Regions from separate parts of the Rhizobium sp. O111 genome, predicted to be linked through region 2. Evidence: riboswitches for the same ligand, from Rfam matches in the RefSeq annotation. Region 2 holds a riboswitch; the other holds the start of a gene.
What was found. A riboswitch is a leader RNA that binds a small molecule or an ion and turns the genes downstream of it on or off. The one in region 2 is predicted to bind cobalamin.
Positions count from the first base shown of each region.

Region 1 (4,674 bases), on a different contig from region 2:
GGATGCCCTTGGAGACGGGGTCCTTGAGACTATAGGCGAAGACCGGCAGCGGCCGAACCCCCTCGGCGATCAGCGCTTCGATCAGCGCCTCGACCGGGCGAGTTTCGCCGCTTTGCACGAGGGCGCGGTAGAAGGAGATGGCGATGGTGGGTCTTCCCTTCTCCCCCACGGGGAGAAGGTGGCCCGAAGGGTCGGATGAGGGGGCGGCGCCACAAGTGATGCCATCGCCGTACTGCTGCTCACTCCTTGCGTCGTTCGCCCCCCTCATCTGCCCTGCCGGGCATCTTCTCCCCGCTGGGGAGAAGAGGAGATCAACGTGAGACTTCCACTCCTCAACCCCAACAACGCCCCGCCCCGGCCACCAGATCCCGGCTTTCATCAACGGCGCCGCCGCCTCCGGCTTCTCATCGCCCGACAACATCGCCTCGGCATAGTCGAGAAACGCATGCGTATTCGCATCGCCCCCCTCGATCAGATAGGCCCAGAGCGCGTTGAGATCCTCAAGCGGCACATTCGAAAACAGCGTCAAACCCGCATCCGGCTTCGAATCTCCCGGCAGCACCGCGATCAGCGCCCCGTGACGCGCCGCCGCCGCATGTAGCGCCTCCAGCGCATAATGAAAATAACTGGCGCCGCCGAGCGCTCTGACGATGATCAGCTTCGCATGCCTCGCCGTGCGCTCGACATAGGCATCGACGGACATCGGATGCTTGAGGCTCATCAGGCTGGCGATGCGCAGCGACCGTCCCCCACCTCGCTGACGATGCGCGGCTGCTACCGCCGCCAGTTCGGTGTCGGCAGCGGAGAGAAACAGGATGTCGCCGGGCGACTGACCGAGATCGATCGCCTCCTCGCCGTCGCTGATCGTTCCCTGCTGGGCTAGAAGCAGATGCATCGTCTTGCCTTATGCGAGCGCCGAAATCGCCTGACGCACCGCGCTCTCATCCATCTCATGCAGCCCGATCACCACCAGCCGCGTACCGCGCGCCTCGCCGGCAGCCCAGGCACGGTCGAAATAGTGGTCGATACGGCTTCCGACGGCCTGCAACTGCAGCCGCATCGGCTTGCCGGGAACGTCGACGAAGCCCTTGAGGCGCAGAACGTCGTGCTCGGCAATGATGCCCTTCAGGCTCTCGACAAAGGCGGCCGGATCGGCGATCGGTCCGAGCTCTACCACGAAGCTATCGAACTCGTCGTGATCGTGCGGCGTACCATCCTCATGTTCAAGCTCGTGATGGGACTTGCGGTTGCCGATATCTCCCTCGGTGCCGATGCCAAGGCCGAGCAGCACGCTTGCCGGCACGTCGCCGTTCTTCGCCTCGATCATCGCGGGCTTGCGCGCCGTGCGCGAAGCGACCTCGTCACGCACCCGGGCAAGGCCGGCGCCGTCGATGAGGTCGGTCTTGTTGAGCACGATCAGGTCGGCGCAGGTCAGCTGGTCCTCGAAGAGTTCCTCGATCGGGCTCTCGTGGTCGAGCGTCTCGTCCTCGACGCGGCGGGCGTCGACGGCGTCGTGATCGTCGGCGAAGCGGCCGGCGGCCACGGCGGCGCTGTCGACCACGGTGATCACGCCATCGACCGTCACCTGCGTGCGGATGTCGGGCCAGTTGAAGGCGGCGACCAGCGGCTGTGGCAGGGCGAGGCCGGAGGTTTCGATGACGATATGATCCGGCCGGTTCTCGCGCTCCAGGAGCTTGCTCATCGTCGGGATGAAGTCGTCGGCCACCGTGCAGCAGATGCAGCCATTGGTGAGCTCGATGATATCGTCCTCGGTGCAGTTTTCCGCGCCGCAGCCCTTCAGCACTTCGCCATCGACGCCGAGATCGCCGAACTCGTTGATGATGAGCGCGATCTTCTTGCCGCCCGCATTGGTCAACAGGTTGCGGATCATCGTCGTCTTGCCGGCGCCGAGGAAGCCGGTGATGACGGTGGCGGGGATCTTCTGCTGGTTCATCAATTCAACCCTTCATTTTCAGCGGCAGTCCCGCCGCGATAAAATACACATCCGCGGCGACCGCCGCGATCATCTGGTGCAGTCGCCCGGCATGGTCGCGAAACTCGCGCGCCATGCGGTTCTCGGGCACGATGCCGAGGCCGACTTCATTGGAAACGATGACGAGGCGCGCCTTCGCCTGAGGCAGATAGGCGGCCAGTGCCGCGAACGCCGCCGCCATGTCGCGCTCATCCATCATCAGATTGGTGACCCAGAGCGTCAGGCAATCGACAAGCACCGCCCGCCCCTCGCCATCGATCGCGGCAAGCCGGCCTGCGAGATCGAGCGGTTCCTCATGCGTCGTCCAGAGGTCGCCGCGATCGGCCTTGTGCTGCTCGATCCGTGCACGCATCTCCTCGTCCCAGGCGCGGCCGGTGGCGATGTAGTGGCGCTCGAGGCCGCTGTCGATGACGAGCTGCTCGGCAAAGCGCGACTTGCCGGAACGGGCGCCACCTAAAATAAGCGTAGAGGATACCGTCGTCATGCGTGGACGACTTCACAGGAGCGCGTCCGGCCTGACGCCGACGCCAAAATCTCATTGTCTGCCATGACAACCTCCGTGCTGGCATTGGGCACATTTGCCCAGGGTTGGGCTTTGCGCCCGGCACGATTGGCAGGTCTCCTGGCTCGCGGGTCCAGGCGACGATCGGGATAGCCACGCAGGCCATCCCGATCGTGCCATCGGTTCTTCCTCGCCTTCCCGGCTGCAATCATGAAAAGGCGGACGATTCGTAGATTTAGAGGCGTCCAACCCCGGTTGATCATGGCTTGCATTGCCAGTGGCTTTTCCGCCGTCTTCCGCCCCTCGCCCGCCTGCACCACGCAGGCAGCCGGCAAGAGAACATCCGACGCCGGACGGAAGACCCTGACCGCTCTACAGTCGCGGGGTCGGCTGTGATGAAGGCGCCCTGGTTGGGTCCACCCCGTCACATTCCCTTTTCATCCGCACCGCTTTTGGCGATCCGGAACCATCCGTTATCGATCCATGGTTAGGCAAGCGCGACAGCGAAGTCAATCGACCGCCAATCGCGGCCACCAGCCAAATTGATTGACATCAACCCTCAAGACGATCATCTCTACCAAATTTATCGTCTATAATCAGGCACTTAATGTCATAAAAACTTGTTGCGTCAGCCGGGTTTTTGCCGCATTTGCAGCGCATGCGGCGCAGCACCGCAAATGTCCCCTCCTTCGCCACCCTTGAACGGGCTTTCGCCCGCCTAGTTTCCCCATCATGCGCCTGAAAATCAATCTTAGACGGCTCGGCCCGCTACACACACTGCTCGATGCGGGGCGCATGCGCGCGCTCCTGAGGCGCAGCGAAATGGGCATGGTGCTGGCCGGCGCGCTGATCGGCGTCACGTCTGGCCTCGCCGTCACCGGCATGAGCCTGATTTCGCGCGAGATGCACAGTCTGATCTTCGGGATCAGCGATGTCGAGCGTTTGAGCTCCTCTCAGATCGACGACAAGTTCCTGCTGATGGCGGCCCCCGTCTGCGGCGGCATCCTTCTCGGTCTTCTGATGTATGTGCTGGCGAAGACCCGCAAGAAGCCGATGGTCGACCCGATCGAGGCCAACGCGCTGCATGGCGGCCGCCTGTCCTTGACCGACAGCATCATCGTCGCGATCCAGAACCTGATCTCCAACGGCTTCGGCGCATCCGTCGGCCTCGAAGCCGGCTACACGCAGTTGGCGTCCGGCATCGCCTCGAAGCTCGGCTTCAAGCTGCAGCTGCGCCGCGCCGACCTGCGCGTTCTCGTCGGCTGCGGCGCCGCCGGCGCTATCGCGGCCGCCTTCAACGCGCCGCTCACGGGTGCCTTCTACGCCTTCGAGCTGATCATCGGCACTTACACGATCGTGTCGCTCACACCGGTCGTCGTGTCGGCGCTCGTCTCCACGCTGGTCGCCCGGCTGCTGGCCGGCAGCGACTTCATCATCGATGTCGGCGATTTCGGCACCGTCATGCCGGCCGATTACGTGCCGGCCATCCTGCTCGGCGCCTTCTGCGCCGGCATCGGCATCCTGATCATGCAGGGCGTCGCCTTTATCGAGGAGCTCGCACGCCGCAGCTCGATCGCGCTCCCCTTCCGCCCGGCGCTTGGCGGCATCATCGTTGGGCTGCTCGCGCTGGTGACACCGCAGGTGCTGTCGGCAGGCCATGGCGCGCTGCATCTCAATCTCGACCGTGAAGTCGTGATTCCCGTGCTGATCGGACTTTTCCTGCTCAAGGCGCTGGCATCAGCGATCTCGATCGGCTCCGGCTTCCGTGGCGGCCTGTTCTTCGCCTCGCTGTTCATGGGCGCGCTGCTTGGCAAGTTCTTCGCCTATTCGGCTCCCTACTTCGCGCACGCAACGCTGACGCCGATCATCTACGCCGTCGTCGGCATGAGCTCGCTTGCCGTCGCCGTCATCGGCGGGCCGCTGACCATGACCTTCCTGGCGCTCGAAATCACAGGCGACTTCCCGATCACGGCGCTGGTCTTGGCCGCCGTCATCACCTCGTCGCTGGTCGTGCGCAGCACCTTCGGCTACTCCTTCGCGACATGGCGTTTTCACCTGCGCGGCGAAAGCATCCGCAGCGCCCACGATGTCGGCTGGATCCGCAATCTGACGGTCAACAAGCTGATGCGCGCCGACGTCAAGACCGCGAAGGTCGGCATCAGCATCGAGCAATTCAAGG
Region 1 is NZ_JBSHXL010000001.1:1,877,707-1,882,380, forward strand. Features, by position in the region: gene cobN (cobaltochelatase subunit CobN) at 1-895, opposite strand, end outside; gene cobW (cobalamin biosynthesis protein CobW) at 905-1,954, opposite strand; gene cobU (bifunctional adenosylcobinamide kinase/adenosylcobinamide-phosphate guanylyltransferase) at 1,959-2,477, opposite strand; cobalamin riboswitch at 2,589-2,981, opposite strand; gene ACVTFQ_RS09535 (chloride channel protein) at 3,228-4,674, shown strand, end outside.
Region 1: linked by a shared signal. The riboswitch ahead of cobU (bifunctional adenosylcobinamide kinase/adenosylcobinamide-phosphate guanylyltransferase) and the one ahead of ACVTFQ_RS20265 (ABC transporter substrate-binding protein) in region 2 are both predicted to bind cobalamin.

Region 2 (4,674 bases):
AGGCAACGCGCCTCGCGATATCGCGGCGCGCCAGCGTATCGATACCGGTATCGCCGAGGGCGATGACGCCGCTCTTGACCTTGCGCAACCCGCCGATCAACCGCAGCAGGCTGGATTTTCCCGAACCGTTCGGCCCGATGAGACCGAGCGTCTGGCCGGTAGGGACCTCAAGGCTCACGCCCTTGACGACAAGCACGCCTGATGTTGCCCAATGCACGTCGCTGATGGAAATGCTCATGCTGGCCGCCTCGCCTTGTAGAGAATGAGCGCGAATGCCGGCGCGCCGAAGAGCGCGGTGACGACGCCGATCGGCAACACCTGCTGCGGAATGATGACGCGTGAGACGATATCGGCGATCACCATGAAGATCGCTCCGGATATCGCCGTTGCCGGCAACAGGCGCCCATGCCCCGGCCCGACCACGAAACGCGCCGCATGCGGAATGACCAGCCCGACGAAGCCGATCGAGCCAACGATGCAGACCATCGTCGCCGTAAGCAGCGCCGTGAGTGCGAGCAGCACGATCCGGATGCCAGCGACAGGAATGCCGAGCGCTGCCGCAGCGTCGGTGCCGAAGGTGAAGGCGTCGAGCGCACGGGCATAGAGCATGCAGACGAGAAAGCCGGCGATCGCAACAGGAGCGGCGAGATAGACATCCGGCCAGCGCACACCGGACAGGCTGCCGAGAAGCCAGAACATGACGCCGCGCGCCTGCTCGGCATTGGCCGATGTGGTGACGATATAGGATGTCAGCGCGTTGAAGAGCTGCGAGCCAGCGACACCGGCGAGAATGATACGGTCCGTCCCGCCGCCGGAGCCTGCCGCCAGCAACGACACCAGCAGGAACGCCGCGACTGCGCCGACGAAAGCGCCGGCCGAAAGCGTCAACACGCCATAGCCGAAGCCGAGGATCATGACCGCGACGGCCCCAGTTGACGCGCCGGCCGAGATGCCGAGCACATAGGGCTCGGCCAGCGGATTGCGCAGCAGCGCCTGCAGCACCGCGCCGCATAGCGCAAGAGCGGCTCCGGCGCTGGCTGCCACAAGCGCGCGGCTCAGGCGATAATCCCAGATGATGCCTTCATGGATGCGGCTGAGTTCAAAGCCGGTGCCGAAGACACGGTTCGCCACGGCCTTGGCGGTCGTGCCGACAGGAATGGAGATCTCGCCGATGGACACGGCGAGACTGATGACAAAGCCCAATGCCACGATGGCAAGGACGAAGAGCGCGACCAGCGTTCTCCATCCCCGGTGGGCAATCGACGCGTGCCTCACTTGGAAAGACCGAAGGACTTGATGCCGACGGCGAGGCGTTCCAGGCCATCGATGGTGCGGATCGTCGGGTTCATCGACTGCGCATCCATCTCGACGAAGTGCCTGTTCTTGACGGCATCGAGCTGGCTGGTGACAGGGTCCTTTTCAAGGAAATCGATCTTCACCTTCGGATCGTCGGCTGCATAGCGGCGGCGGTCCATGGTGGCGATGACGATGACCGCAGGATTGGCCTGCGCGATGGTTTCCCATCCGACCAGCGGCCACTCTTCCTCGGTGCTGACGACGTTGCGGGCGCCGAGCGTTTTCAAAATATAGGCCGGAGCGCTGTTCTTGCCGGCGATAAAGGCATCGCCCTGCACTTCCTTGCTGGAAAACCAGAAGGCGACAGGCAGATCCTTAGCCGACCCGCCAAGCGATGCCACGGCATCCGCTTCGCGCTTCTTCAAGTCGGCGATCAGGGCCGCGCCGCGATCCTGGATGTCGTAGATTTCCGCCAGTTCGGCGATCTCCTGGTAGATCAGCTCCATGGTGAAGAGCTCGCTACGCACCCCGTCGCCACCATCGGTATTGACCTTCGCGACGCAATCGGCCGGCGAAACATAGGTCTTGATGCCGAGCCCGGCGAACTGCTCGCGCTTGCCGACCGACCCTTGCGTGCCGACATGCCACTCGAACTCGGCCGCAACCAGATCCGGCTCCTGACCGACGACGGATTCAAAGCTCGGATCATTGTCGGCCAGCCGCTTGATCTTCTGGTTGACCTCGGCATAGGCGGGCAGCACCGGCCCGACCCAGACCGCCGTGCCGACGATCTTGTCGGCGAGGCCGAGCGAATAGAGAATTTCGGTCATGCCCTGACCGATCGACACCGTCTTCTTCGGCGCGCTGTCGAATGTCACCTGCTGGCCGCAATTGGTGATCGTCAGCGGATAGGTCGTTGCCGCGGCGTGGGCAGAGGGTAGAAAGGTGGTGAAAGCGCAAGCCGTCGCGATCGAAAGCAGCGCGGTTCGCAGGATGATGCGGTTCATATTGGTCCTCATGTATGGCTGAAGCCCGCAGCCGACTGGCCGTGGCTGTGAAACTCGAAGCGGGACCGCCACGGATGATGCAGGACGAAACAGCAAAGCGCTCGCCTGACATCATGCGGCGGCGAAAGCTATCGCGGAATCACGGCCATGAGATTGCGGAGGGGAATAAAGCGGGACCGCGCCAGCGGCTGACGTCAAAAACCATCATATGATGCTCCTCTCCGGACAACCCCGTCCGGGATGGTGGACACTGTTTTGACGGCAGGTCTCCTGGCTTGCGAATATGCGCCTAACATCTGCCTTCCCACGAAGAGCTTCGCAGTGGCATGGCGTTCGAGACGAACACCACAAGGACATCAGGCAATCCGCTTACAGTTGCGGGGGCAGCCACGGTCTTGGCCCCATTCGGGTCATCCGCACCGTGTTCCCTATTAATCCCGTCGGAAGTCATCCCTTCGGGAACCATCGAGGCTGACTTAGGCGATCCGGCGTCAAGACGTCAAGACGTCAAGACGTGACGAGCCGACATTTGGCGCGTCTAGGGATTGGCTCGGAGATAGCCGATCAGGTCGCTGATCTCCGACGTCGTCCAGAGGCCGCCGAAGCTCATCTTCGTTCCCGGCACTTTCTTCTTGGGGCTGGACAGAAACTCCGAGAGCGCCGCCTCATCCCAGACAAGCCCACCCGCGCCGGCTGTCTTCATCGCGTCGGAATATCTGTAGTCGGGCAAGCTTCCGGCTGGGCGACCAACGACGCTCTTCAGATGCGGGCCGAAGCCGTTGCGTTCGGAATCGACCGTGTGACAGGCGACGCACAGCCTGAACACCCGCCTCCCGTGCTCGATGTCCTCGGCGGATGCCGCGGATGTCATGACGAGCAGGCTGGCGATCGAACAGATCGACGAAAGGATTGAGCGCTTTTTCATATGTCGATGGCCTGTCGTGTTGGTTGCCAAATGCATGGTGCCGTTTTTACGTCGCGCGATCCGCGAACGACACTGCTTACCCAACAAAGCACATATGCGCCCAGACCGGACTGGTGCGACATGGGAGCACAGCTCCCATGTCGCCTGGTACCTTTACTGCGCGGTCTTGATCTTGGTGACCTCTTCGGCGCTCAATTCGCCGACCGTCGTCACCTCGCCATTGCTGATCTTCCACAGGCGGAAGGGACCGGTGATGTCGCCATACGTGTCGAAGCTGACAGGGCCGATGACACCTTCATACTTCACCGGCTTGCCTTCCTTGATGAGCTGCAGCGCCTTGGCGAACTCTTCCTTGCCGGCATGGATAGGCGTGCCACCCGCGGCGACAACTTCCGGCATGGCTGCCTTGATGGCTGCCGCATCGGCCTTGCCGGCCTTGGCGATCGCCAGCGCCACGATTGCACCGGCGTCATAAGAGCGGTCGGCGGCCGGGGCCGAAGGCGAGATGCCGCCGGAGAAGGCCTCGTAATTGCCGTTGAAATACTCAGTCGACGCCGTCGGGCTGGTGCCCGAGGAGGTGCCGTAGGCGTTTTCCAGATACTGCGCGCCGACGCTCTCGATGAAGTCCTTGGAGTTCATACCGTCGTTCAACAGGAAGGTCTGCTTGCCACCGCCGGAAACCCAGGCGCGGGCGATGGTCGCGCCATCGACGGGGGTGCTGACGAGATAGAGCGCATCGGGATCGCCAGCCATGGCGGCGCTGGCCTCGGACGCGTAGCTCGACTGCTTCTCGTTATAGGGCGTCGTCGAGGTGATCGTGCCGCCGAGCTTCTGGTAGGCGGTCGCGAACTCCTTGACCATGTTGACGCCGAAGTCGTTGTTGACGTTGATGATCGCGATCTTCTTCAGGCCCTGATCCATCGCGAACTTCGCGGCCGCCGTGCCCTGCAGCGCATCGGACGTGATGGTGCGGAAGAAGACGCCGTTGGTCTTGCCGCTGCGGCCAAGCTCGGTCAGTGTTGGCGAAGAGGATGCTGGCGAGACCTGCACGACGCCGGCCGGTGCCGTCACCGAAGTCAGAATCGGGATCGATACCGACGAGATGATGCCGCCGATGATGACCGGCACCTTCTTGATGTTGACGAGCTGCGTCGCCTGATCGACGGCGACGTTGCCCTGGCTCTGGCTGTCGCGCGTATCGGCAACGATCTTGCAACCATTGACGCCACCGGCGTCGTTGATATCGCGGAAGGCCATCTCGACGGACTTCGCGCCCGCCTGGCCATATTCACCGGCAGGGCCGGTCAGTTCCATGACGAGGCCGACGGTGATGTCGCAATCGGCAGCAAACGTCGGCGCCGTCGATGCAGCAAGCGCAGCAACCATGGCGGAAAGCAGGAATGTCGTTCTCATTTTTGTTCCCCTTTGTTGAGATTGTACTTCATG
Region 2 is NZ_JBSHXL010000002.1:133,304-137,977, reverse strand. Features, by position in the region: gene ACVTFQ_RS20275 (ABC transporter ATP-binding protein) at 1-238, opposite strand, end outside; gene ACVTFQ_RS20270 (FecCD family ABC transporter permease) at 235-1,275, opposite strand; gene ACVTFQ_RS20265 (ABC transporter substrate-binding protein) at 1,272-2,303, opposite strand; cobalamin riboswitch at 2,547-2,785, opposite strand; gene ACVTFQ_RS20260 (c-type cytochrome) at 2,842-3,228, opposite strand; gene ACVTFQ_RS20255 (ABC transporter substrate-binding protein) at 3,382-4,614, opposite strand; gene ACVTFQ_RS20250 (aldo/keto reductase) at 4,638-4,674, opposite strand, start outside.